DNA from 3 places in the Bradyrhizobium centrosematis genome. Region 2 is predicted to be linked to each of the others. Evidence: predicted binding sites of a transcription regulator. Region 2 holds the regulator's gene; each other region holds the start of a gene.
The links. Region 2 encodes LexA, which represses DNA repair genes until DNA is damaged. Its sites were predicted from a motif close to TGTTCNNNNTGTGTTCNG; they were not measured.

Region 1 (7,984 bases), 1.9 Mb from region 2:
GCTGCTCGACGAGACCGCACTGTTCCTGCACCGCGTGATCACGGAGCTTCCGATCGAGAAGCAGCGCATGCTGGAGAAGCTGAACAGCTCCGACGAAGACCTGATCGGCAAGACCGCGCTGCTCGTCGACGACGACGCTCGCAACATTTTCGCGCTATCGAGCGTGCTGGAGCGGCGCGGCATGAAGGTGCTGACCGCCACGACCGGCAGCGAGGCGGTGGCGCTGGTCGAATCCAATCCGGAAATCGCCATCGTGCTGATGGACATCATGATGCCGCAGATGGATGGCTATCAGACCATCGGCGTCATTCGCGAAAATCCGGCCTTCGCCCGCCTTCCGATCATTGCGCTGACCGCCAAGGCGATGAAGGGCGACCGCGAAAAATGCCTGGAGGCCGGTGCGTCCGACTATCTCGCCAAACCCGTCAACACCGATCAATTGCTGCTTGCGATCCGCATGTGGCTGCACCGCTGAGTTGGATCCGCGAATGGACCACGAAAAGGTCAACATCCTCCTCGTCGACGACCAGCCGGCCAAGCTGCTCGCCTATGAGGTGATCTTGAAGGATCTCGGCGAGAACCTGGTGATCGCCTCGTCCGGACGCGAGGCACTGGAGGTGCTGCTCAAGACCGAGATCGCGGTGATCCTGGTCGACGTCTGCATGCCCGAGCTCGACGGCTTCGAGCTCGCCGCGATGATCCGCGAGCATCCGCGCTTCCAGAAGACCGCGATGATCTTCATCTCCGCCATCCAGGTCAGCGACATCGACCGGCTGCGCGGCTACGAGATGGGCGCGGTCGATTACGTGCCGGTCCCGGTCGTGCCGGAGGTGCTGCGCGCCAAGATCAAGGTGTTTGCCGAACTCTACCGCAAGACCCGCGAGCTCGAACGGCTGAACCAGGAGCTCGAGGATCGTGTCCGCGCCCGCACGGCGGAGCTGGAGAACTCCACGGCAAAGCTGCGCGAGAGCGAACAACGGCGCAGCATGGCGATCGCCGCCGGCAAGATGGGTTCCTGGGACTGGGACTGGATCAGCGGCGACTGGATGTGGGACGAGGGGCAATATCGCATCTTTGGCGTCAGCCCCGAGAACTTCGAGGTCAACCCGGCCAACGTTCAGGCGCTGCTGCATCCCGACGACGTCGATCAGTTGCGCAAGGCGATTGCCGAGTTCAACAAGGGCGCGCGGGCCTATGAGACCGAGTTCCGCATCATACGGCCCGACGGGGAGGTGCGCTGGTGCGTCGGCACGGCGGCAGCCACGGTGGACGATAGCAGTCGCGTCGTTCGCGTCAGCGGCGTCACCGTGGACATCACCGAACGCAAGCGTGCCGAGGAACGGCAGAATCTGCTGGCGCGGGAAGTCGATCATCGCGCCAAGAATGCGCTGGCGCTGGCGCAGTCGATCGTGCGCCTCACCCGTGCCGACGAGGTCAAGGCCTATGTCAACGCCGTCGAGGGCCGTATCAATGCGCTGGCGCGCGTGCACACGATCCTGTCGCTGTCGAGCTGGCAGGGCGCCGAGCTCTCCAGGCTGATCGACGAGGAGCTGGCGCCCTACTCGCTTGGTGGCCAGATCGTGTTGGCGGGTCCGGAGGTTCAGCTGCTGCCGGCGACAGCCCAGACGCTGGCGCTTGCCCTGCACGAGCTCTTCACCAACTCGGCCAAATATGGCGCCCTCTCGACCAGGTCGGGGCGGCTCACGATCAGCTGGCAGGTCGAGGACCAATTGCTCACGCTGAGCTGGGAAGAATCCGGCGGTCCGCTCGTCATGACGCCGAAATCGCGCGGCTTCGGCACACGAAGCCTGCTTGCGAGCGTCGAGTCCCAGCTCGGCGGACAGGCGCAGTTCGATTGGCGAGCCGAAGGCCTGTTGTGCCGTCTGCAGGTGCCATTGACACGCAAAACGCCGACGACGACCACAACCGGCAAATTCGAGGATGCCAGCTCCGCCGAATTGCAGCGCGCATCCGGTTAGAGCCTTTTCCGGCGAAGTGGCGACCGGCTCGCGTCGAGAAGGCGCGTCAAGACAAGAAGCGTGCGCCTTCCGCTTCGCTTCCAACGGAGCGGCAAAGCATTAGCCGGACGCCGCGCTGGTCATGCGTTGCGCCGTCCGCGGCTCGCGTGCAACCCGGCCTTCGAGCCAGGCTTCCGTCTGGGCGAGATCGCGGAGCGCCCTGGCGTAGCGGCGAGCCGCGCTTCGCTCTGCGCCGCGCGGCAGCTTGCGTGCCTTGCGCAGAATGTCCGCGGCGGCGTTGCGATAGGCCAGCGAGCGGTAAAGAAAGACTACCTTACCCATATCGATGTTCCCGTTTTGCTGGCACTCATCCTCGCAAGCCCGGCATGAACGTCGGATGAAGCCGGGGATGACAATTCCTTCATTCAATTGGAACCGGCGCGTATCGCCCGCGTTGCATGCCAAGTCGGGATGCGGTTCCCATGCGCACCAAAAAGTCGTCGGATCTGATCTCTGCGAGCGGCCTCGTCAAGCTGATGACGCATGCCATGATGGGGGCGGCCCTCGGCCTCTCCTTCAGTCTCGCGCTGATCCTGTCCAATCCCGCCGTCGCAAACCTGCTCAACAACGGTGGAAGCCAAGCTGCGACCATCTTCGCGCTCACCCTGGTGACGACGTTCACGATCGGCGCGACACTCACCGGCGCCGTCTTCATCCTCGTCGAGGACAAGCAATCTTGAAGCACGCGCGGAACGCGGCAGCAGCTTTGTTGGGAACTCCTGCGGCAAATGGCGGTTGGCTGCCTGCGTCAATTTAACCCAGGGAGTTCCCTCGCATGACAACGGCAAAGCTCGTTCTCACCGCAATGTTGGCAGCCGGCCTCGCCGCCGCACCGCTCGCCGCGCAGGCCAAGTCACACAAGGCGAAACATGGATCCTCGATGTCGTCGTCGCAGACCACGGGCGCCAACACCAAGTCGTCCAAGGGCGCAGATCCCTCCGGCCAAGGTGGTTCGGGCCCCGGCTCAGACCAAGGCGGCACCATGACCAACCAGAACAGCAAGGGCATGAGCAACACCAAGTGAGCTCAGGCCGGCATGACATCGGGCCCCGCGGCGACGCGGGGCTCCATTCTTGATGCGTGATCGGCAATGGAGCCACACATCGTCCGGCGTCCGCACCGGCTCATTGCGGCCGGCGCGCTGCAAGGTCGCGCCTGCGGCTAAAGCGCGATGCGATTCAGATGAGTCGCCATCGCTTGCGTCCGATCAAAAACTGGGCCGCATCGTCATCGAGACCCGCGCGCTACAATTGCCGGATGGCAGATCGCAATTCGGGAATCTCGGCACGTAGCTTCAAGATCCGGTAAGTGTCCTGGACCTCCTCCACAGCGCCCTCTCCAAGGTTTCAGCGCCGCATGCTCGCGCGCGCGGAATGGCCGATTGTTGTCTTCACGAGGTGAAGGCGGACCCGGTCGCCAACGTCAGGCAGGACATCGCCGCCGCCGGCAGCCTTCCATTCGTCGCTCAGCAGATTGATCTTCCGCCGCAGATCCATCTGCGTCAGGGCCTGTTCGGTGCAATCGCGACCGCCGTTGACGCGATCGCGCACGGCGGCCTCGACGGCCGCCATCTCCAGCCTCAAAGCACTGATCTTACGTCGAATTTCATTAAATCTGTTGTCCATGGCTTGTTAGAACAAAATAAGAACATATAGTCAAGTCACGATTTCGGAAATGGAGATGTCAAATGCAGGCTCAAGGTCAATACAACGCCAAGCTCTTCCTCGCCGAGCAGATGACCCGGGCGCAAGGACTGAAGCTGAAACGACTGAGCGAAGAGGCCTATCAGCCCGCACAATATGCGCGCGATCTGTCGTCCAGCGAGGCGGCACGGCGCATCCAGGTGCTGGAGGCGGAGATCGCGCTGGCGAATTCGTTCTAGGCCTTCGCCCGCAAGGTCGCGCGCTCTTTCGGGAACCATGCTCGTTTCGAACGGTTCTCCCGGGCCAAGGGAGAACATGCATGGCACGCAAGGCAAAGAAGCGCCGCTACTCGCGCAGCTCCGGCAGCGATGTCGAAAGCGAGATGCGGCGCTACAAGAAGGGCACGGCAAAGAGCGGTCGCAAAGGCCGTGGCGGACGCGTGAAGAGTCGCAAGCAGGCGATCGCAATCGGACTGTCGAAGGCGCGCAAGAAGGGCAAGAAGGTCCCGAAGAAGGCGAGCAAGAAGTCGTCCAAGAAGCGGACGAGCAGGAAGACAGCCAAGAAGACAAGCAGGAAGTCGTCGAAGCGCAAATCCAGCAAGCGTTGACGCTGACGCCTCAGATCATGCTGCCGGGCATGAAGCAGCGGATCGAGATTCCGAAGGCCGTCTTCACCGGCCACACCATGGTGCGGCCGGCGCGGTTCGGCTCGGTGATGACGGCTTCGTCCGGCACTTCGATCCACTCCCCGTCGAGACGCACGCGATAATGCCCGTTATGCGATTCCCAATCGGGGTCGGAGACGGCAAAACCGTCGGCGTCCGAGCAGCAGGGACCGAGGTGGCTGCGCAGGCTGTCGAACCACGGCTTGAGGGGCGAGTTCGCGTAGCGGCCGTCATCACGACCGAGCGCGCTTCCGCCCCACAGCACCAGCGGCGCCACGAGCAGCGCACCTCTCAGCGAGAGCTTCAATCGACCCATGTCGGCACCGATCAAATACGAACCACCGGCCAGTTCCACAAAGCGGCCGGAAGTTCGGAGTTCCACGCTTGCAATCACTCGGCAGCGTCGTTGCCGACGAGCATCGGAACTGTGATGGCCGAACACGGCTTTTTCGTATGAACCGCGTCACCATCCCTGCCGTTAACGAGAATGTTATCGGAGCCCGCCGCAGATCCTGAAGGCGAAAGGAAAGGGCGGCCCGAGGGCCGCCCTTTTGGATGGGTGGGGGAGCCGTTCGCGTTACGCGAGCGGCACCGCGACGAACCTCGTCGCCTCGGCGCTTCTGACCTGCAACAGCACGCTGCGCTTGCCAGACGATTTGGCCTGGGCCAGTTCCGTGCGAACCTCGCCGACATTGGCAACCGCCTTGCCACCGACATTGAGGATGACGTCGCCGGTCTGGATGCCGCGCTGCGCGGCCGGACCTTGCGGATCGACCTGCGTGACGACGACGCCCTTCTGGCCGGCGCCCTGAACCTCGCTGGCCGGCGCCAGGGCGAGGCCGAGGCGCGGCGTACCCGCGTTCGACTGCCCACTGCCCTCGTCAGAGCCGCCATTCGCTTTAGCTTGCCGCTCGTTCGGCAGCTCGCCGAGCGCGAGCGTCAGCGTCCTCGTGCCGCCATTGTGGAACACGTCGAGCTTCACCGAGCTGCCCGGGGCCAGGGTGGCGATGGTCCGGGCGAGATCACGGGAGTCCTTGATCGCGGTGCCGTTGACGGCGGTGATGACGTCACCCGCCTCGATGCCGGCCTTCGCCGCGGGGCTGCCATCCTGCGGATTGTCGACGATCGCGCCGCGCGCCTCCTTGAGGCCGAGGCTGTCGGCAATCTCTGCCGTCACCGGCTGCACCTGCACGCCGAGCCAGCCGCGGGTCACCGCGCCCTTGTCCTTCAGTTGCGCGACGACGAGTTTTGCAGTCGAGGCCGGAATGTCGAAGCCGATGCCGACCGAGCCGCCGGAGGGCGAGAAGATCGCGGTGTTCACGCCGATCACGTTGCCGTTCATGTCGAAGGCCGGGCCGCCGGAATTGCCCTTGTTGATCGGCGCGTCGATCTGGATGAAATCGTCATAGGGCCCGTTGCCGATGTCGCGGCCGCTGGCCGAAACGATGCCGGCGGTCACGGTGCCGCCGAGACCGAAGGGATTGCCGACCGCGACCACCCAGTCGCCGATGCGGGGCTTCTGGTCGGAGAATTTGACGAACGGAAAGTCCTTCTTACCGTCGACCTTGATCAGCGCCAGATCGGTCTTCGGATCGGTGCCGACCACTTTCGCGGTATAGGTCGTGCCGTCATCCATGGTCACCTGCACCGACTCGGCGTGGTCGACGACGTGGTTGTTGGTCACGGCGTAGCCGTCGGCGGAAATGAAGAAGCCGGAGCCTTCGCCCGTGACCATCTGATGGCGCTGGCGCGGCAAGCCGTTCGGACCGCCCGGAAAGCGGAAGCCGAACTGCCGCGAGAATTGGTCGAATGGGGAGTCCTCGTCGGAGTCCATCCGGTTCTGCTGCAGCATCGCATTCTTGTCGTTGTCCTGGTCGATCCTGACCCGCACCGAGATGACGGCGGGCTTGACCTTGCTGACCAGATCACCGAAACCCGGCGGCGTTGCGGCGGATTCCGCGGCCTGGGCCGGCGCAATGAAGGAGGCCATGCCGAACGGCGAAGAGGCGGGCGATACCGCCAGCACGGCGACGCCGAGCGCGGCCACGCTGCCGAGCAGCGCGAGCCGGCGCGGCCTCAAGATCTTGCGGGACGTCGTGGTGTCGGAGTTAACGTGATCGTTCATGTCGAAATGTCCATGTTGGGTAAGGTGTCGCCTTGCGTCCAACATGGAGATCGTCACCTTACGACGTCCCGTCCGTCCGATTAAATCTTGGCAAAGGATATGCGGGCGGGCACCCAGGGAAAGATCGTCCCGGCGCATTTGATGCAGCTCAACGCGGGTCCTCCGGGCAGTGAAAAACTACAGCCACCGAATGATCTTCATCGGAGGCGCCCCATGTACAAAGACATTCTCGTCCACATCCCCACCGAGCGTCCCATGCGCGCAGCCGTCGAGGGCTCGATTTCGCTCGCCGCGCAGTTCAACGCCCAGCTCGACGCGGTCGCGATCGGCTATGTCGCAACCAGTGCTGCCTATGTGATGGAGGGCGGCGCGGCGGTGGCTGCCGTATTCGAGCTGGAACGCGAGCGCGCACTGGAGCGGGCCGAAGCCGCACTCTCGGTGTTCGGAATCGAAGCGGCGAACGCCGGCGTCTCCTACACCTTGCGCCCGCTCGGCGCGATCCCGGTGGATGCGGCGGGCTCGCTCGGCGAGATGGCGCGGCTGCACGACCTCAGCGTCGTGCTTCAGCCCGATCCGGCGCACAGCTCGTTCGACAACGACGTGCCGGGCGAGATCCTGTTCCAGTCGGGCGGCCCGGTGCTGTTCCTGCCCTACACATTCCGTGGAGCTTTCAAGGCGGCACGAATCGGCATCTGCTGGGACGGCAGCCGCCTCGCTGCCCGCGCCGTGCGCGACGCGGCGCCGTTCCTGGCACGTGCCGACGAGATCGTGATCATCACCATCAACGAGGCCGACGCGGTCCCCGGCGACGCGTCAGCCAACAGCCTAGCAAGACATCTCGGCCGGCGCGGACTGTCGACCCGCACGATCAGCCTGTCGGCGACGCGCGCCGACATCCAACCGACCATCCTGTCGCTGGCGGCCGATGAGGCACTCGATCTCCTGGTGATGGGCGGCTACGGCCATTCGCGATTGCAGGAGCGCGTTCTTGGCGGCGTCACCCGTGCCATGCTGGAAGCCATGACGGTGCCGACGCTGATGTCGCATTGAGCCGGCCCGGTGCCATCAAGCCGCCACCGGGGTCTCCCATGTCGCGGCCGCTGCGGCGCTCTCGTCCTGTCGCAGGTTGCACGCGTCGAAATGCGCCTTGAGCTCGACTTCGGCGAGATATTCGAAATGTTCAGCTTGGCCGAGGAGTTGCCAGTTCTGGAGCGGCCGGTAGGCCGCCTGCTGACGACAGAGGGACGCCAGCGCCCGGTAGCGACGTACGTTCTCCATGAGACCCTCCCTCGCACTTACAGAGCTTATTGCTCTGATTTGCGTCAGGCCGATGGCGGCTATGCGAAAGATTTGCTGCACCCGTCCTCACGCCCGGTCCCGCCTGATTGTTAGGAAATATATCTCCGGGCCAAAGTTCCAAATGATGTCGAATGACGCCCGGAACGCCGCACGCTGCAGCGGCTAGGCGTAGCGCCGTCGCTCCACGGTTACGCCGACCAGATCGAGGTAGCGCTCGATGAGGTCGGGCCGGCCG
Region 2 (7,984 bases):
CATGGAGGCGCAGCGCAGCGACGTCAAGCTCGATCGCGTCCGCCTGTCCGTGCGCAAGGGCACCGCGCCGGAGGTCGGCAGCTTCGTGCAGCTCAAGGCGCGGCTGATGCCGCCGCTCTCGCCAGTCCGCCCCGGCAGCTACGACTTTTCACGCGATCTGTACTTTCAGGGCATCGGCGCCTCCGGATTCGTGATGGGCGCGATCACAGCTGCGGTGCCGCCGGATGCCGGCGGCCTGCGGCTGCGCTATGCCGCCTTCATGCAGGGCCTGCGCGATGCGATCGATGCCCGCATCCGCGCCACGCTCGAGGGCGATAACCGCGCGATCGCGACAGCGCTGCTCACCGGACGACGCGATGCGATTTCCACGCCTGTCAACGACGCGATGTTCGTCTCGGGGCTCGGCCACGTGCTTTCGATCTCCGGCTATCACATGGCGGTGGTCGCGGGCGTCGTGTTCTTCGCGGTGCGCGCGCTGCTGGCATTGATCCCGGGTCTCGCCGTCGGCTTTCCCATCAAGAAATGGTCGGCGGCCGCGGCGCTGGTTGCGGCGGCGTTCTATCTTCTGCTCTCGGGCGCGGAGGTCGCAACGCAACGATCGTTCTTCATGACGGCGGTGGTGCTGATCGCGGTCATGGTCGATCGCCGCGCCATCACCTTCCGCACACTGGCCGTGGCAGCGCTGATCGTGCTCGCGGTCGCGCCGGAGGCGCTGGTGCATCCGAGCTTCCAGATGTCGTTTGCGGCAACGCTCGGGCTGGTGGCGCTGGTGCAGATCGGCATGCCGAACCTGCTTGCCTCGCCTGACCATTCGGCGACTGCGCGTGTCGCGCTGTGGGGCGGCCGCGAGATCGCGATGTTGTTTCTGGCCTCGCTGATCGCGGGGCTTGCGACCACGCCCTATGCCGCCTTTCACTTCCATCGCGTCACGCCCTACGGCGTGCTCGCCAATCTGGGGGCGATGCCGGTGGTCTCAGCACTGGTGATGCCGGCCGGGTTGTTGGGATTGCTGGCTGCTCCGTTCGGGCTCGACGGCGTGTTCTGGTGGCTGATGGGACTGGGCATCGACTGGATGGTTGCGGTCTCCCGCTGGGTGGCCGCCTTGCCGGGCGCGGTCGGCCGCATCCCGGCGTTCGGTATGGCGCCGCTGGTCGGAGCGAGCCTCGGCATCATCGTGATGGGCTTGTTGCGTACCCCCTTGCGCTGGGCCGGTGCAGTGGTGCTGCTGGCTTCGATCGCCTGGGGTCTGTCGGTGCAGCAGCCCGATATCCTGATTGCCGGGGACGGCGCGAGTGTCGCGGTGCGGGGCAGGGACGGGCGTTTGCACCTGATCAGGGCGGGGAAGGACAATTTCATGCTGAGGGAGTGGTTGGCGGCCGACGCCGATCCGCGCGATGCCGGCAGTAGCGCGCTGGCCGACGGCATATCGTGCGACGAGGCCGGCTGCGTCACGCCGCTCGCCGACGGACGGCTGGTCGCGCTGGCCTTGCGCATCGACGCGTTGGCTGACGATTGCAGCCGTGCCACATTGGTGGTGACGCCACGGCCCGCGCCGCCCGATTGTGCGGCGATGGTGGTGGATCGGCAGCGGCTGGTTCGCCAGGGCGCGCTGGCGCTCACGCAGCGTGGTGACGGATTTTCCGTCCAAGCAGTGAGGGCGAGAGGCTCCAACCGCCCGTGGTTGCCTGCCGGCGCCGGCGAAGGCGATTTCGACGGCAGTCTTGCGCCGAAGGCGGCTCCCCGCAACCGCGACGCAACGCCATCGGAGACCGACTTGCAGGCCGACGATTGAGGATGGAGGGGAAGTGGACGGTCCGATGGGATTCCGTGAGACGCAAACCATACCATCTCGCCGGCCGCGGCCGGCGATGGCATTTCCTTAGCCTCGACCTGGCGGCCGGGGCGGCGTCAGCCGATCGGCAGGCGCGTCACCGGCGGCCGGCTGTCGGCGATGATCTGCGGCTTGTGCTCGCGCTCGCCGACCGGTTGGGTCACGGGCAGTTGCAGCACGGTCGCGCGCTGGCCTTCGACGAGCTGCGTCACCAGCACGTATTTGCCGTCAGGGAATTCGATCGCGTCGTGATGGCGGTCGGGAATGTGCGGATCGATCTTGCCGAATTTTCCGACGCGGGAATTGACGGTGCGCGTCCAGATCCAGCGGTTGTCGTAGCGGACGTTGTCGGCGAAGGCGAGCTCCGTTCCCGGAAGCAGGCAGACCGCGACGGAGAGATCGGCTTCGGAGGCGAAGCCGCGCGTCGACGTGCCGCGGAACGTGGTCGTGACGATCGTCTCGCCGACTTCCGCGGGGCGCGTCGCGACGGCATGCAGGCTGTAGTCACACATCGGGTGCTCCTCATGCGAAGAATAGCGACCCGTACCTCTCTTGGAGGCACAGGCCTCTGTCAGAGTAAGCACGCAAGACTCTGCTTGGTTGAAGGCGAATCTGCGGCTGGGACCTCAGCGCCGCGATCACATTATCTTTCCCGAATTCGCTAGGAACAAAGCGGGCTGCCGTGCATTTGGCCGGCACGTCTCAACGGCTGGCAAACGCGACGCCTGCATCGCCAGCACGATTGCGATGCGGCGCAATTGCACTGCGCCAGGCGTTGCGGACATGATGACGCGATTGCGCGGCAACCGCGTGCGATGCCCAGTGCTGCCATCAGCGCCGACACTCGAGCGATACGCGCTTGCCTATCCCCTCGAACGCGGGACGCTGTGACGCGATGCTGCCTCTGGCGGTACGCCGAGGACCTGGCCGTGGAGAAGGGGCCGGATAATCTGTGCAGAACCAGAAAGACTATCCAGCCGGAGCGGACATCCGTCCGCTCCAATCTCTGATCGGCATCCCGAACGAAGGCGCGTGAGGCGCCGGATATTCGCGTGCCGAGTACGTCCGCAATCAGTACTTCCGGTAAAGCCCGATCAGCTTGCCCTGAATCTTGACGCGGTTCGGCGGCAGGATGCGCACCTCATAGGCGGCATTGGCGGGCTCGAGGGCGATCGAGGCGCCGCGGCGGCGGAAGCGCTTGAGCGTGGCCTCTTCGTCGTCGATCAGCGCCACTACGATGTCGCCGGTGTCGGCGCTCTCGTTGCGTTGGATCAGCGCCATGTCACCATCGAGGATACCGGCCTCGACCATGGAATCGCCGCGCACTTCGAGTGCGTAATGCTCGCCCGAGCCGAGCATGTCAGGCGGCACGCTGATGGTGTGGCTGCGGGTCTGCAACGCCTCGATCGGCGTACCGGCCGCGATGCGGCCCATCACCGGCACTGCCACGGGCCGCTCGCCCTCGTCCGCGGGCGGGCTGGAGCTCGCGCGGACCTTGCCGAGATTGCCTTCGATGACGCTCGGCGTGAAGCCGCGTCGGTTGCCGGCCGCGGCCTGGAGCTCCGGCAGCTTGATCACTTCGATGGCGCGGGCGCGGTTGGGCAGGCGGCGGATGAAGCCGCGCTCCTCGAGCGCGGTGATCAGGCGGTGGATGCCTGACTTCGAGCGCAGGTCGAGCGCATCCTTCATCTCGTCGAAGGAGGGCGGCACGCCGCTTTCCTTCAAGCGTTCGCTGATGAACCGCAGAAGCTCGTATTGTTTGCGCGTTAACATCTCGACCAAAGTCCCCCGGTTGATGTCGTTCGATTCCGAGACGGTGAATTCAGCGACAAGGCGCTACATGCTCGAAACAAATCATGAACGGACACTATATGTTCGATATGTGTTCCGCAACTGCTTAATTTACGGTGAACGGAGCGAAACTCGCGGAATGCGTGTGGCCGCGCGGTTCAAACCGGTAGCCGCAGCACCTCGCACGGGCTGCCGGCCTCGACCTTCGGCGCGAAGGGCGCGCGGACGAGAAGTACCTGTGCCGCAGCGAGATTCGCAAGCAGAGAGGAGTCCTGATGGCTGACGGGAACGGCGACTTGCGCGCCGTCGTCGCGCAGCTCCAGGCGCGCGCGCAAGTAATCCTCGCGCTGGTCGTTGGCAGCGAGATCGCGGCCCAGCACGGCGCGCTCGCGCTGATGATGAATCACTTGTCGGCCCGAGAGGGCACGAATCAGCGGCACCATGAACAGGAAGGCGCACACGTAGGACGACACCGGATTGCCGGGCAGGCCGATCACGCGCATGGCGCCGAGCCGCCCGTGCATCATCGGCTTGCCCGGCCGCATCGCGATCTTCCAGAAGGCCATCGCGATGCCTTCGTCCTTGAGCGCCTGCTGGACCAGATCGTGGTCGCCGACGGACGCGCCGCCGGTGGTGATCAGGATGTCGGCACCGCTGTCGCGGGCGCGGCGGATTCCGGCGGAGGTCGCCTCCAGCGTATCGGCGGCGACACCGAGGTCGATGGTCTCCGCGCCCTCGCTGCGGGCGAGTGCATGCAGGGCGTAACCGTTGGAATAGACGATCTGGCCGGGGCCGGGCGTGGTGCCGGGCATCACCAGCTCATCGCCGGTGGCGAGGATCGCAACCTTCGGACGGCGGCGGACGGGCAGGCGCGGGTGATTCATGCCGGCGGCCAGTGCGAGATCGCGCTCGGTCAGCCGGGTTCCCTTGCGCAGCAGCACGTCACCCTCGCGGAAATCGACGCCGGCCGGGCGAATGTGCCGTCCGGCGATCGCCGCTTCCTTGATGGTGACGCTGTTGCCGTCCGCAACCGTGTCCTCCTGGATCACCACCGCGTCCGCGCCGTCTGGAACGACGCCGCCGGTGAAGATCCGCACGGCTTCGCCGGCCCCGACCGTTCCGTCAAAGGGACGTCCCGCGGCGACCTCGCCGATCACCGTCAGCCTGGAATTGATCGTTGCCGCATCGACCGTGCGCACGGCATAGCCGTCCATCGCCGACATGGCTTGCGGCGGCTGCGTGCGCCGCGCCGCGAGGTCATGGGCGAGCACGCGGTGGTAGGCTTCGTCGAGCGAAACCATCTGTTCAGGCAGCGGCTCTGCAGCCGCCAGCACCGCAGCGAGGGCGTCGGAAACCGGCATCAAGGCCACGGCTGAACTCCTGCTGAGCACATCGATAAAATGGCGGAGAGTTCTAGCCGAGTGCAGGCGCGAGGCAAAGCAGCACGCAGAATGATTTATCCTGCGTGATCTCCGTGCAGAGGAAGGAAGCTCACATCCGCCGGGGCATGATCCGGAAGGCAAGGCAAACCGGCATGAGGATAGCCATGGCAAGAACGAGAAAAACAAGCGCCACGGCCAGCATCGGTCAGCTCCCAGTCGGTCCGTCCGTACCGAGGCCGAACGCGACGTCTGGAGCTTTGGGCCCTTGATCCTTGTCGGGGAGCGGGTCGGCCTGCGATTTCAGGTCGGCCGCCTTGCTGATCAGCTTGGCGGAAAGGTCCGAATCCGAGGTGTTTCTTGCGAATTCAAGCAGGAGAGAGGCTTGCTTGGTGAGGTAGGTTTTGCCCAGCACGTCGATCAGTCCGGTGTAGAAGTCCCAACGGACTCAAGAGTCCGGAGGGTGGTATTCCGTTCCCGGAACTCTGTATAAAAATGCACAAAGTGATCAGGTTCCACATTCGCTGCAAATTTAGTTCGGGAAGCGCTTCCGCCGTGGGCTGTGCGGAACGAAGGGATTTGGGTCAGATACCCAATGCCTTCAATGCGTTCCCGACATCACGCGGCGAGGTCACATGCACTGCCGTCAGGCCGCGCGCCCGTGCCCCCTCGACGTTCTCGGCGAGGTCGTCGAAGAACACGATGCGCTCAGCGGGTACGCCGATCGCGGCCACGACATGGTCGAAAGCCTCCGCATCCGGTTTGCGCAGGCCGATGCTTGACGACAGGTACAGCTCGCGGAAATGGCCGAGCAGGTCGGCATATTCCTTCGAGAAATAGTCGACATGCGGCCGGTTGGTGTTGGAAAAGGCGTAGAGCGGCATCTTCTTCGCCGCGCGCGGCAGCAACTCGGCGATATCAGGCATCTCGCCGGCGAAGACCGCGTTCCAGCCCTCCAGGAACTGGGCGTCCGAAATGCCTATTCCCAGTGAAGCGCGCAGCGAGGCGAAATAATCCTCGTCACTGATCTTGCCGACCTCGTGCAGCCGATAGGCCTCGTCGCGTACGTAGCGGGCGACGATCGACTCGGGCTCGCACCCGGCATGTCCAGCCCAGCAGGCGATCGCCTTGGAGAAGTCGATGTCGAGCACCACGCGCCCGAGATCGAACAAAAGCGCGTCCGCGCTGCCGGGAGAGAGCGATGTCACATGGATCCTTTCACTCTAGGGTCTGCCAATCAGTACCGATAAGGCTCGTGGTCGAACAGCGGGAACGCGCTGAACACGCTCGGCGCGTTGGTGGCGGTCGCCGGATGCAGGCAGGATTTGTCGACCTCGGCAAACGAGGTGGCGCCGAGCAGGCCGAGGCAGCGCAGCACCTCGTCCTCCAACAGCTCCAGCATCCGCGTGACGCCGGCTTCGCCGGCCGCCGCCAGCGCCCAGCATTGCAGCCGGCCGATGCCGACGAGGTCTGCGCCTGCCGCGATCGCCTTGACGATGTCGGTGCCGCGACAGATGCCGCCGTCGACCATGATCTTGGCGCGGCCCTTCACGGCCTCGACGATCTCGGGCAGCACATGCATCGCACCCCGGCCATGGTCGAGCTGGCGGCCGCCATGATTGGAGACGTAGATCCATTCGACGCCGTGATCGACCGCGATCAGGGCATCCTCGGCAGTGGCGATGCCCTTCAGGATCAGCGGGATCTTGAACTTGTCTTTGATCATCTTCACGGTCCGCCACTCCAGTCCCTTCTGGAAATCGCCCCCGGTGGCGCGCAGGCGGCTTTCGCGAACATAGCGCTTGGCGATGTCACGTTCGCGACGGCTGTAATGAGCGGTGTCGACGGTCAGGCAGAAGGCGGCGTAGCCGTTCTTCTCGCTTCGGCTGACGACATCGGCGACGAAGGCGTCGTCCCCGCGGACATAGAGCTGATAGAGCCGGAGCGCATCGGGCGCGGCTTCCGCGGTCTTCTCCAGGCCCGGCTCCGATACCGAGCTCAGCATGTGGGCGGCACCGAAGGCGCCGGCACCGCGCGCGACGCTCGCCGCGCCATCGGGATCGAAGATCTCGAGCGCACCGACGGGAGCGAGCACCACCGGCAGGCGCATCTGGCGGCCGAATTGCTGAACCGAGCCGTCCACCCTGCGGACGTCGCGCAGCACGCGCGGCCGAAAGGCGATCTCGTCCAGAGCCATGCGGTTGCGACGCATTGTGGTTTCGGTCTCGGCAGCACCGACGATGTAGTCCCAGGCGTTCTGGTTCAGGTTGGCCCGCGCCTTCCGGATGAATTCGTGCAGGTTCTGGAACGGCTCGTTGCTGGCGCCGAGTTCGACGTTCCGTTCCGGCCGGATGCGGGGTGCTTCGTTCATTGTTTTCCTCCCGAGAATTTGAAGCCTTATGTCATCGCCTAACCCGTCCAGCCCTCCAAAACTATCCTAAAATCGCATAGCTGCGAGGCGTGGACCGGCCCACCGATTCCCCTTGCGGGCGGACCAGTCCTGCAACGTTGCCAAAAGTTTAGGCTCGAACGAAGCGATTTCTGCGGAGTACCCGCCGGCGTGGCATCCCGGCCTTGAAGAAACCAGAATGGTATTGTGAGAAGCGAACTGGATCGCCAATTGCATGGCGCCTCCCAAGTCTTGAGAGCAAGCTCAAAGCGAACCGCCAAAGCAAAAAGGCCAGCCCATCCATGCGGAAGTCCCTGCTGTTCCCTCTCGGCACGCTCACCGGAGCGTGTCTGACCCTTCTGGTAGCGAGCCCGCACGGCGGCGTATGGGCGGCGCGGGCGGCAGCGAGCGCAGATGATGCCTATTCCCAGCTCAACCTGTTCGGCACCGTGTTCGAGCGGGTGAAGGCGAGCTATGTCGAGAAGCCCGACAATGCCAAGATGATCGAAGGCGCGATCACGGGCATGGTGACCTCGCTCGATCCGCATTCGCGCTACATGAACGACAAGGCCTGGACCGAGATGCAGGAGACCA
Region 3 (7,984 bases), 110 kb from region 2:
GGATTTTTGCGGTCTTCTTCTTCTCCTCGGTGGGGGCTGCCGCCGGCGCGTCGGCGAACTCGACGACGGCAAGGCCTTCGGCGAGCTTCAGCGCGGTCTCAAAACTCTCGGCGAGGCGCTGGCCGATGTCGGCGCGCACCACGATGCGGTCGACGACAACGTCGATGTCGTGCGGGAATTTCTTGTCGAGAACAGGCGCTTCCGCCAGCTCATAGAAGGTGCCGTCGATCTTGACGCGCTGAAAACCCTTCTTGAGCCATTCGGCGAGCTCCTTGCGGTATTCACCCTTGCGGCCGCGCACGACAGGCGCGAGCAGATACAGGCGGGTGCCCTCGGGCAGCGCCAGCACGCGGTCGACCATCTGCGAGACAGTCTGGCTTTCGATCGGCAGGCCGGTGGCCGGTGAATAGGGCACACCGACTCGAGCCCAGAGCAGGCGCATGTAATCGTAGATCTCGGTGACGGTGCCGACGGTCGAGCGCGGGTTCTTCGAGGTCGTCTTCTGCTCGATCGAGATCGCCGGCGACAGGCCGTCGATCTGGTCGACGTCCGGCTTCTGCATCATCTCCAGGAACTGGCGCGCATAGGCCGAGAGCGACTCGACGTAGCGGCGCTGGCCCTCGGCGTAGATCGTGTCGAAGGCGAGCGAGGATTTGCCGGAGCCTGACAGGCCGGTGAACACCACCAGCTTGTCGCGGGGAATCTCGACGTCGATGTTCTTGAGGTTGTGCTCGCGCGCGCCACGGATCGTAATTGCGCGCAGGTGTGAACCCGCGTTCTGTTGTTGGCGCTTCGCCTTGATCACTTCATCCATCCGAGTTGCCCTCAAGGAAGCCCATGGGTGCGCGACCGCGCCTGGAAAAAAGAGGCGCGCTGCGCCCGGAACCGGGATCGGCGCCGATGGGTATGGCAGCGAACGTAGGAAGAACGGAGACGGATTTCCAGAGGGAGTTGCGAATCGTCAACGGAATGTTGGCGCGCTGGCGGCACTTGGCAGCAGGAGGACGCGGGGCTGCGCCGGAGCGTGTCGCAAAAACAAAAAGGCCGGCGCGAGGCCGGCCTTTCGCAACGCTGATAGCGTTGAAGCTTAGTACTTCGCGACGATCGGGCCGCCGAAGTGATAGTTCACGCCGACCTGCACGGTGTGGAAGTTGAGCGTGCCGGTGGGGAGAGCGCCCGAGAAGTAGGTCTCGCCGCCGAGGCTGCGATAGAGATACTCGCCCTTGACCGTCCAGTTCGGCGCGAAGAACGCTTCGACGCCCGCACCGACGGTCCAGCCCGAGTGGAACTTGCTATCCGACACGGACACGCCGAGGGCGGAGAGGGTGATCTTGTTGTCGATCCAGGCGTAACCACCGGTGCCGTAGAACAGCACGTTGTTGACGGCCCAGCCGAGGCGGCCGCGCACGGTGCCCATCGCATCGGTCTTGGAGCTCGCGGTCGCAGTCTAAACACCGAAGCCGGGAACGACGGTGGCGCCGGTCACGGAGGCGCTGACGTCAGCCCAGGAGCCATCGGCCTCGACGCCGAACACGACGTTGCCGGTCTGCCAGTTGTAGCCGGCAGTGCCGCCGACGAAGCCACCCTGCATCTTCGGGTCGCCCGACGAGGCTTCCCAGGCGCCGCCACCAACGATACCGAGATAGAAACCGGTCCAGTTGTAGACGGCCGCAACCGGAGCGACGGGCGCCTTGGTGTAGGGGCGAGCCGCGAGATCAGCAGCCGAAGCGGGGGCCGCCAGAGCGAACAAACAGGCCGAAGCCAACAAAACCTTCTTCATTTTCAATTTACCCAGTCCCAGTTTCTGTTGTTGCCTTCCGTGGCCGGAAGGGGAGCGGACTCATTCGGCCCAACTGACGCCGTGCTTACACCACCAAAGCTGCAAGTTGTGTCTCTCAAAAGCCACACGGTCGCCTAAAAGCGAGCGTGGCTGCTACATTCGGCGAGGCACCAACAAAAAGGCCGGCGCGAGGCCGGCCTTGGATCTTAACGATATCAGTGAGATATCAATATCGCGTGGTGCCCCCTCCGCCCCAATTGAAGTGATAGTTCACGCCGGCCTTGACCGTATGGACCGTGTCGGTCCACTCGGAGCGATTGGTGGCGACGGCAGAGTACTGGATCGTGCTGCGGCCGAAGTCGATGTAGTTGTATTCGACCTTGGCCGACCAGTTCGGAGCGAACATGTATTCCGCGCCGGCGCCGACCGTCCAACCCCAGCGGGTGTTGTTCTGGACGAAGACGTTTCCAGGCACGCCGTCATAGCGGTGTTGCATGTCGCCGACCGCGGCACCACCGCTGACGAACAAGAGGGCGGGGCCGGTCGAATAGCCCAGCCGGCCCTTGATATCGCCGAAGCCACGGATTCGCGTAAAGTAGGTGTCGCCGAGGCCGGCATTGATCTCTGCCGAACGCCCGTGAATGTCAGCCCAATGGTAGTCGCCCTCAATGCCGAACACGACCGGACCCGACTGCCAGTTGTAGCCGAACACACCGCCGACGAACCCGCCGGTGGTGTCATAATTCTGGGTTCCAGCGAAGATCGCCGTATTCGGAGCGCCAAAGAAGGTCTCGTTGCTGCGACCCCAGGCGCCGCCGCCCTGCACACCGACGTAGAATCCGGTCCAGGTGTAGATCGGAGCGGGGGGCGCGACCGGCGCCTTTGTATAGGGTCGGGCTGCGAGGTCGGCAGCACCGGCCGGAGCCGAAAGGGACAGCACAAATGCGCCAGCAAGGCCGATCAGGATTTTCTTCATTGCAATCTCCCCATTTGTAACCGCCTCTTGCGTTCCCCGAGGCGGGACAATTCAGGCGCGAGGCCCATCTGCATCAAATCGAGGCAACGATAGCCGCGTGCGGCGGCAGAGTCCGTGCCCGGCGCGCAACAGTCCGGTCCAATCGGGTCGCGCTCAACTTAATGAATGTTAAGTGGTTTTTGCCGTTCACGGGAACCCGATTTGGTTCCATTCCTCGCGGCCATCGCGCCGCCGTTTAGAAGGGACCTGCCCTCACATTTTGCGCCCAGGGCTGCAGGAACAAATCTGGAACAAATCCGGCGTCGATGCTATATGTGGGGATAACCTTTGGCGGTGGCGGGCTGAGCGGTCCCGGCAAGCGTATAGGTCGCCTCAGCAGGGCGCAGATGAGCGCGGGCAGTGCGCGGCCTTTCAGATGCGGCCTTTCAGATTCAGTGGCATTCGGAGTGGAGAGCGGCGATGGCGGGAAGCGTCAACAAGGTCATTCTGGTTGGAAATCTCGGCAAGGATCCGGAAATCCGCCGCACCCAGGACGGGCGGCCGATCGCGAATTTGAGCATCGCCACCTCCGAGACCTGGCGCGACAAGAATACCGGCGAGCGCAAGGAGAAGACCGAGTGGCATCGCGTCGTGATCTTCAATGAGGGGCTCTGCAAGGTCGCCGAGCAATATTTGAAGAAGGGCGCAAAGGTTTACATCGAGGGCGCCCTCCAGACCCGCAAATGGACCGACCAGAGCGGCGTCGAGAAGTATTCGACCGAGGTCGTGCTCCAGGGCTTCAACTCGACGCTGACGATGCTTGACGGCCGTGGCGGCGGAGGCGGCGGCGGCAGCTTCGGCGACGAGCCGGGTGGCGATTTCGGCTCCTCCGGTCCCATCAGCAGCGCGCCACGCCGCCCCGTGGCCGCTGGCGGCGGTGGCCGCAACAGCGACATGGACGACGACATCCCGTTCTGAGCGGGCGGAGCGCGCGACGCGGAGGTGGCGGCCGGCCGGTGCTTTCCATTTTGTGTCAGCAAATCCTACTAATCGACGGGGCGGGCTCGGGATTTCCGGGCCCGCTTCACGTTTGAGATGAGGTCATTGAAGGCGGGCGGGCTGGCCGGCCGAGCTGCCCTTGCGGTGCGATCGCTGTGCGCGTGACGGACGTTCCGAAAGGGCTCATTCCAAGCTGTCCGAGGTGTCGGGTTCCCGACCGTAAGTAGTTGGAAAAATAGGCGGAAAAACCGCCTTACGGCGGCCTGCAAGGGTGGTTATCCGACCCCCGATGCGCTATATGATTCCCAGACAAAAACTCACCGGATTCCCCCTTGGCTGACGACGACAACAAGCCCGGCGACCAGCCGGCGCAACCCTCGGACATTCGCCCCGTCTCCATCTACGAGGAGATGAAGAAGTCCTATCTCGACTACGCCATGAGCGTGATCGTCTCGCGTGCGCTGCCTGACGCGCGCGACGGGTTGAAGCCGGTGCACCGCCGGATCCTGTTCGCGATGAACAATCGCGGCGACACCCCGGACAAGAAGCACAAGAAGTCCGCCGGTGCTGTCGGTGAGGTCATGGGTAAGTACCACCCCCATGGCGACCAGGCGATCTACGACGCCTTGGTGCGCATGGCGCAGGACTTCTCGATGCGCGCGCCCCTGATCGACGGGCAGGGCAATTTCGGCTCGGTCGACGGCGATCCGGCGGCGGCGATGCGCTACACAGAGTCCCGCCTCACCAAGATCGCGCTGAAGCTGCTCGAGGACATCGACGACGACACGGTCGACTTCCAGGACAATTACGACGGCTCCGAGAAGGAGCCGGTGGTTCTGCCGGCCCGGTTCCCGAACCTCCTCGTCAACGGCGCCGGCGGCATCGCCGTCGGCATGGCCACCAACATCCCGCCGCACAATCTCGGCGAGGTGATCGACGCCTGCGTGGCGCTGATCGACAATCCCTCGCTCACGATCGACGAGCTCATCAACATCGTCCCGGGCCCGGATTTCCCGACCGGCGGCATCATCCTCGGACGCCAGGGCATCCGCAGCGCCTATCATCTCGGCCGCGGCTCGATCGTGATGCGCGGCAAGGTCACCTTCGAGACGATCCGCAAGGAGCGCGAGGCGATCGTCATCACCGAGATCCCGTATCAGGTGAACAAGGCGACGATGGTCGAGCGCATCGCCGAGCTCTACAAGGAGAAGAAGATCGAGGGCATCTCCGATCTGCGCGACGAATCCGACCGCGACGGCTACCGCGTCGTGGTCGAGCTCAAGCGCGATGCCGTGCCCGACGTGGTGCTGAACCAGCTCTACAAGTTCACGCCGCTGCAGACCTCATTCGGCGTCAACGCCGTCGCGCTCGATAGCGGCCGTCCGCAGACGATGAACCTGAAGGACATGCTGACGATCTTCGTCGGCTTCCGCGAGCAGGTCGTCACCCGCCGGACCAAATACAAGCTGCGCAAGGCGCGCGAGCGCGCGCATGAGCAGGTCGGCCTCGCCATCGCGGTCGCCAATATCGACGAGATCATCCGCGTGATCCGGCATTCGCCGACGCCGGCCGCCGCGCGCGAGACCCTGATGACGCGTGACTGGCCCGCGCGCGACGTCGAGGACATCATCACGCTGATCGACGATCCCCGCCACCGCATCAACGAGGACGGCACCATCCGCCTGTCGCTGGAGCAGGCGAGGGCGATCCTGGAACTGCGCCTCGCACGCCTCACCGCACTCGGCCGCGACGAGATCGGCGAAGAGCTCGCAAAGCTCGCTGGCGAGATCGAGGACTATCTCGCGATCCTGCGCTCGCGCGCCCGCATCCTCGACATCATCAAGACCGAGCTTGCCGAGGTGAAGGCGGAGTTCGCGACGCCGCGCCGCACCGTGATCATGGAGCAGGAGGGCGAGGTCGAGGACGAGGACCTGATCCAGCGCGAGGACATGGTCGTGACCGTCTCGCACGCCGGCTACGTCAAGCGCGTGCCGCTATCGGCCTACCGGGCGCAGCGCCGCGGCGGCAAGGGCCGCTCCGGCATGCAGACCCGCGATGAGGATTTCGTCAGCCGATTGTTCGTGGCCTCCACACACACGCCGGTACTGTTCTTCTCCTCGCGGGGCCAGGTCTACAAGGAGAAGGTCTGGCGGCTGCCGATGGCCGCGCCGAACGCGCGCGGCAAGGCGCTGATCAACATCCTGCCGCTGGAGCAGGGTGAGCGCATCACCACCATCATGCCGCTGCCGGAGGACGAATCCACCTGGGGCGAGCTCGACGTGATGTTCGCCACCACCGGCGGCAACGTCCGCCGCAACAAGCTGTCCGACTTCGTCGATGTCCGCCGCTCCGGCATCATTGCCATGAAGCTCGAGGATGGCGAGTCGATCGTCGACGTGCAGATCTGCACCGAGCGCGACGACGTGCTGCTGACCGCTGCCGGGGGCCAGTGCATCCGCTTCCCGGTGCCCGATGTGCGCGTGTTCACCGGGCGCACCTCGATGGGCGTGCGCGGCATCGCGCTCGGCGAAGGCGACAAGGTGATTTCGCTGGCGATCCTGCGTCATGTCGAGACGACCTCGGACGAGCGCTCGGCGTATCTGAAGATGCGCCGCGCGGTCGCCGGCGAATCCGTCGCGGAAGAAGCCCCTGGGGATACCGAGGCCGAAGAGACCTCCGGCAGCTTCCAGCTCCCGCAGGAGCGCTATGTCGAGATGTCGGCGGCCGAGCAGGTCGTGCTGACGGTCTCCGTCAATGGCTATGGCAAGCGGACCTCGTCCTACGAGTACCGCACCACCGGCCGCGGCGGCAAAGGCATCGTCGCCATGAGCGTCAACAACCGCAACGGCAACCTGGTGGCATCCTTCCCCGTGGAGGAGGCCGATCAGATCATGCTGGTCACCGACAAGGGCCAGCTGATCCGTTGCCCGGTCGAAGGCATCCGCATCGCCGGCCGCTCGACGCAAGGCGTGATCGTGTTCGACACCGCCGAGGACGAGCACGTCGTCTCGGTCGAGCACATCACCGAAGAGGCGGAGAGCGGCGACGGAGCGAACGGAGAATAGCGGGCCGCCCTGCGGCCCGGATTGCGCTTCGCTCCCTCCGGGCTACGACGTGGCCTGCGAAAGCTCCGCCGTGAGATCGGCAAGCGCCTCGTGCTTGCCGATCTGTGCCATCCAGCACCATAGCTCCAGCGTGCAATACACGCGGTAGAGACGAAGCGTCTCCTGCCAATGGGGACGCTCGATCTTGCCATAGCCCGCGAGCAGTCCGTCTCGCTTCGGCGCATCCTTCGGCGTGAAGTAGTACAGCGCCTTCGCGATATCCATCAGCGGATCGCCTGACGTTGCGTTCTCGAAATCGACGATGCCCGTCAGGTGCGGCTCGCCCTGAGAGGTCACCAGGATATTTCCGGCATGGAAATCGTAGTGACACAGGCGAGGGATAGTTGCGGCATCCAACAGATGCTGGCGCGCCACAACGCTGTTCCGGAGCCGCGCGGCAAGCGCGGGATCACCGCCCCGCGCGCAAAACTCCTTCAGCTTCCTCTCGAGCTGCGCGGACATGTAGGCCTGATTGCTCGGATATGCCGTCCACACCCCGTTGGGGCCGATATAGCCAAAACTATCGAGGGTAATGTCGTTGATTCCACGGAGCGCCGCGCCCATCGCGGCATAGATCGCAAACAGCTCCGTCTCGGACAGCGTTGCCTCGCGTCGGCCAAGCACGACGCCGTCCAACTTGGTCATGAGCACATAGTTCAGCTCGATCACCGATCGCGTGTCATCGGCGAGCAGGACCGTCGGGATGGCCGCGCCGACATCCCGCAAGAGCCCCAGCACATGGATCTCCTTGGCCATCTTCCACGGCAGCGATTCCGGGTAGACCTTGAGGATGCAGGCTGGCGCATCCGCCAGCGTGATCTCCAGGACGGTCCCGATTTCGCCGCCATGCAGTTCGGTGACGCCGAGGACCGACGCGTGCGGAGTGATGCGGTGGACGATCGCCTGGGCCTGATCGCGCGAGATCGCCAGCCGTGGTTTCAACATGAGAGACATCTCGTCGCTTGTTGTGGGCGGCCCCGTGGCTCTAGATCTCCAGCTCCGTCCCGAACTCCACGACCTGCTTGGTCGGCACGCCGAAGAACGCCGCCGAACGCTCTGCGTTACGCTGGAGGAAGGCGAACACGCCTTCGCGCCAGACCCACATGCCGGGAACGTCCTCGCGCGGGATGATGGTCTCGCGGCCGA

Region 1: the regulator LexA is predicted to act here: its motif matches at 3,651-3,668, upstream of P6U31_RS26855 (DUF3072 domain-containing protein).
Region 3: the regulator LexA is predicted to act here: its motif matches at 3,032-3,049, upstream of P6U31_RS18265 (single-stranded DNA-binding protein).

What each region holds. Positions count from the first base shown of each region.
Region 1 is NZ_CP120703.1:5,616,244-5,624,227, forward strand. Features, by position in the region: gene P6U31_RS26825 (HAMP domain-containing protein) at 1-475, shown strand, start outside; gene P6U31_RS26830 (HWE histidine kinase domain-containing protein) at 489-1,979, shown strand; gene P6U31_RS26835 (hypothetical protein) at 2,079-2,300, opposite strand; gene P6U31_RS26840 (hypothetical protein) at 2,441-2,698, shown strand; gene P6U31_RS26845 (hypothetical protein) at 2,794-3,042, shown strand; gene P6U31_RS26850 (hypothetical protein) at 3,365-3,589, opposite strand; gene P6U31_RS26855 (DUF3072 domain-containing protein) at 3,706-3,900, shown strand; gene P6U31_RS26860 (DUF6496 domain-containing protein) at 3,981-4,268, shown strand; gene P6U31_RS26865 (hypothetical protein) at 4,279-4,641, opposite strand; gene P6U31_RS26870 (Do family serine endopeptidase) at 4,903-6,450, opposite strand; gene P6U31_RS26875 (universal stress protein) at 6,664-7,500, shown strand; gene P6U31_RS26880 (hypothetical protein) at 7,516-7,728, opposite strand; gene P6U31_RS26885 (putative bifunctional diguanylate cyclase/phosphodiesterase) at 7,912-7,984, opposite strand, start outside.
Region 2 is NZ_CP120703.1:3,674,680-3,682,663, forward strand. Features, by position in the region: gene P6U31_RS17740 (ComEC/Rec2 family competence protein) at 1-1,792, shown strand, start outside; gene P6U31_RS17745 (hypothetical protein) at 1,909-2,343, opposite strand; gene lexA (transcriptional repressor LexA) at 2,903-3,604, opposite strand; gene glp (gephyrin-like molybdotransferase Glp) at 3,781-4,992, opposite strand; gene P6U31_RS17760 (hypothetical protein) at 5,210-5,416, opposite strand; gene P6U31_RS17765 (HAD family hydrolase) at 5,586-6,215, opposite strand; gene P6U31_RS17770 (alpha-hydroxy acid oxidase) at 6,239-7,372, opposite strand; gene P6U31_RS17775 (S41 family peptidase) at 7,693-7,984, shown strand, end outside.
Region 3 is NZ_CP120703.1:3,783,879-3,791,862, forward strand. Features, by position in the region: gene uvrA (excinuclease ABC subunit UvrA) at 1-814, opposite strand, end outside; partial or broken gene P6U31_RS18255 (outer membrane protein) at 1,088-1,780, opposite strand; gene P6U31_RS18260 (outer membrane protein) at 2,007-2,756, opposite strand; gene P6U31_RS18265 (single-stranded DNA-binding protein) at 3,216-3,713, shown strand; gene gyrA (DNA gyrase subunit A) at 4,067-6,799, shown strand; gene P6U31_RS18275 (phosphotransferase family protein) at 6,842-7,783, opposite strand; gene P6U31_RS18280 (potassium transporter Kup) at 7,824-7,984, opposite strand, start outside.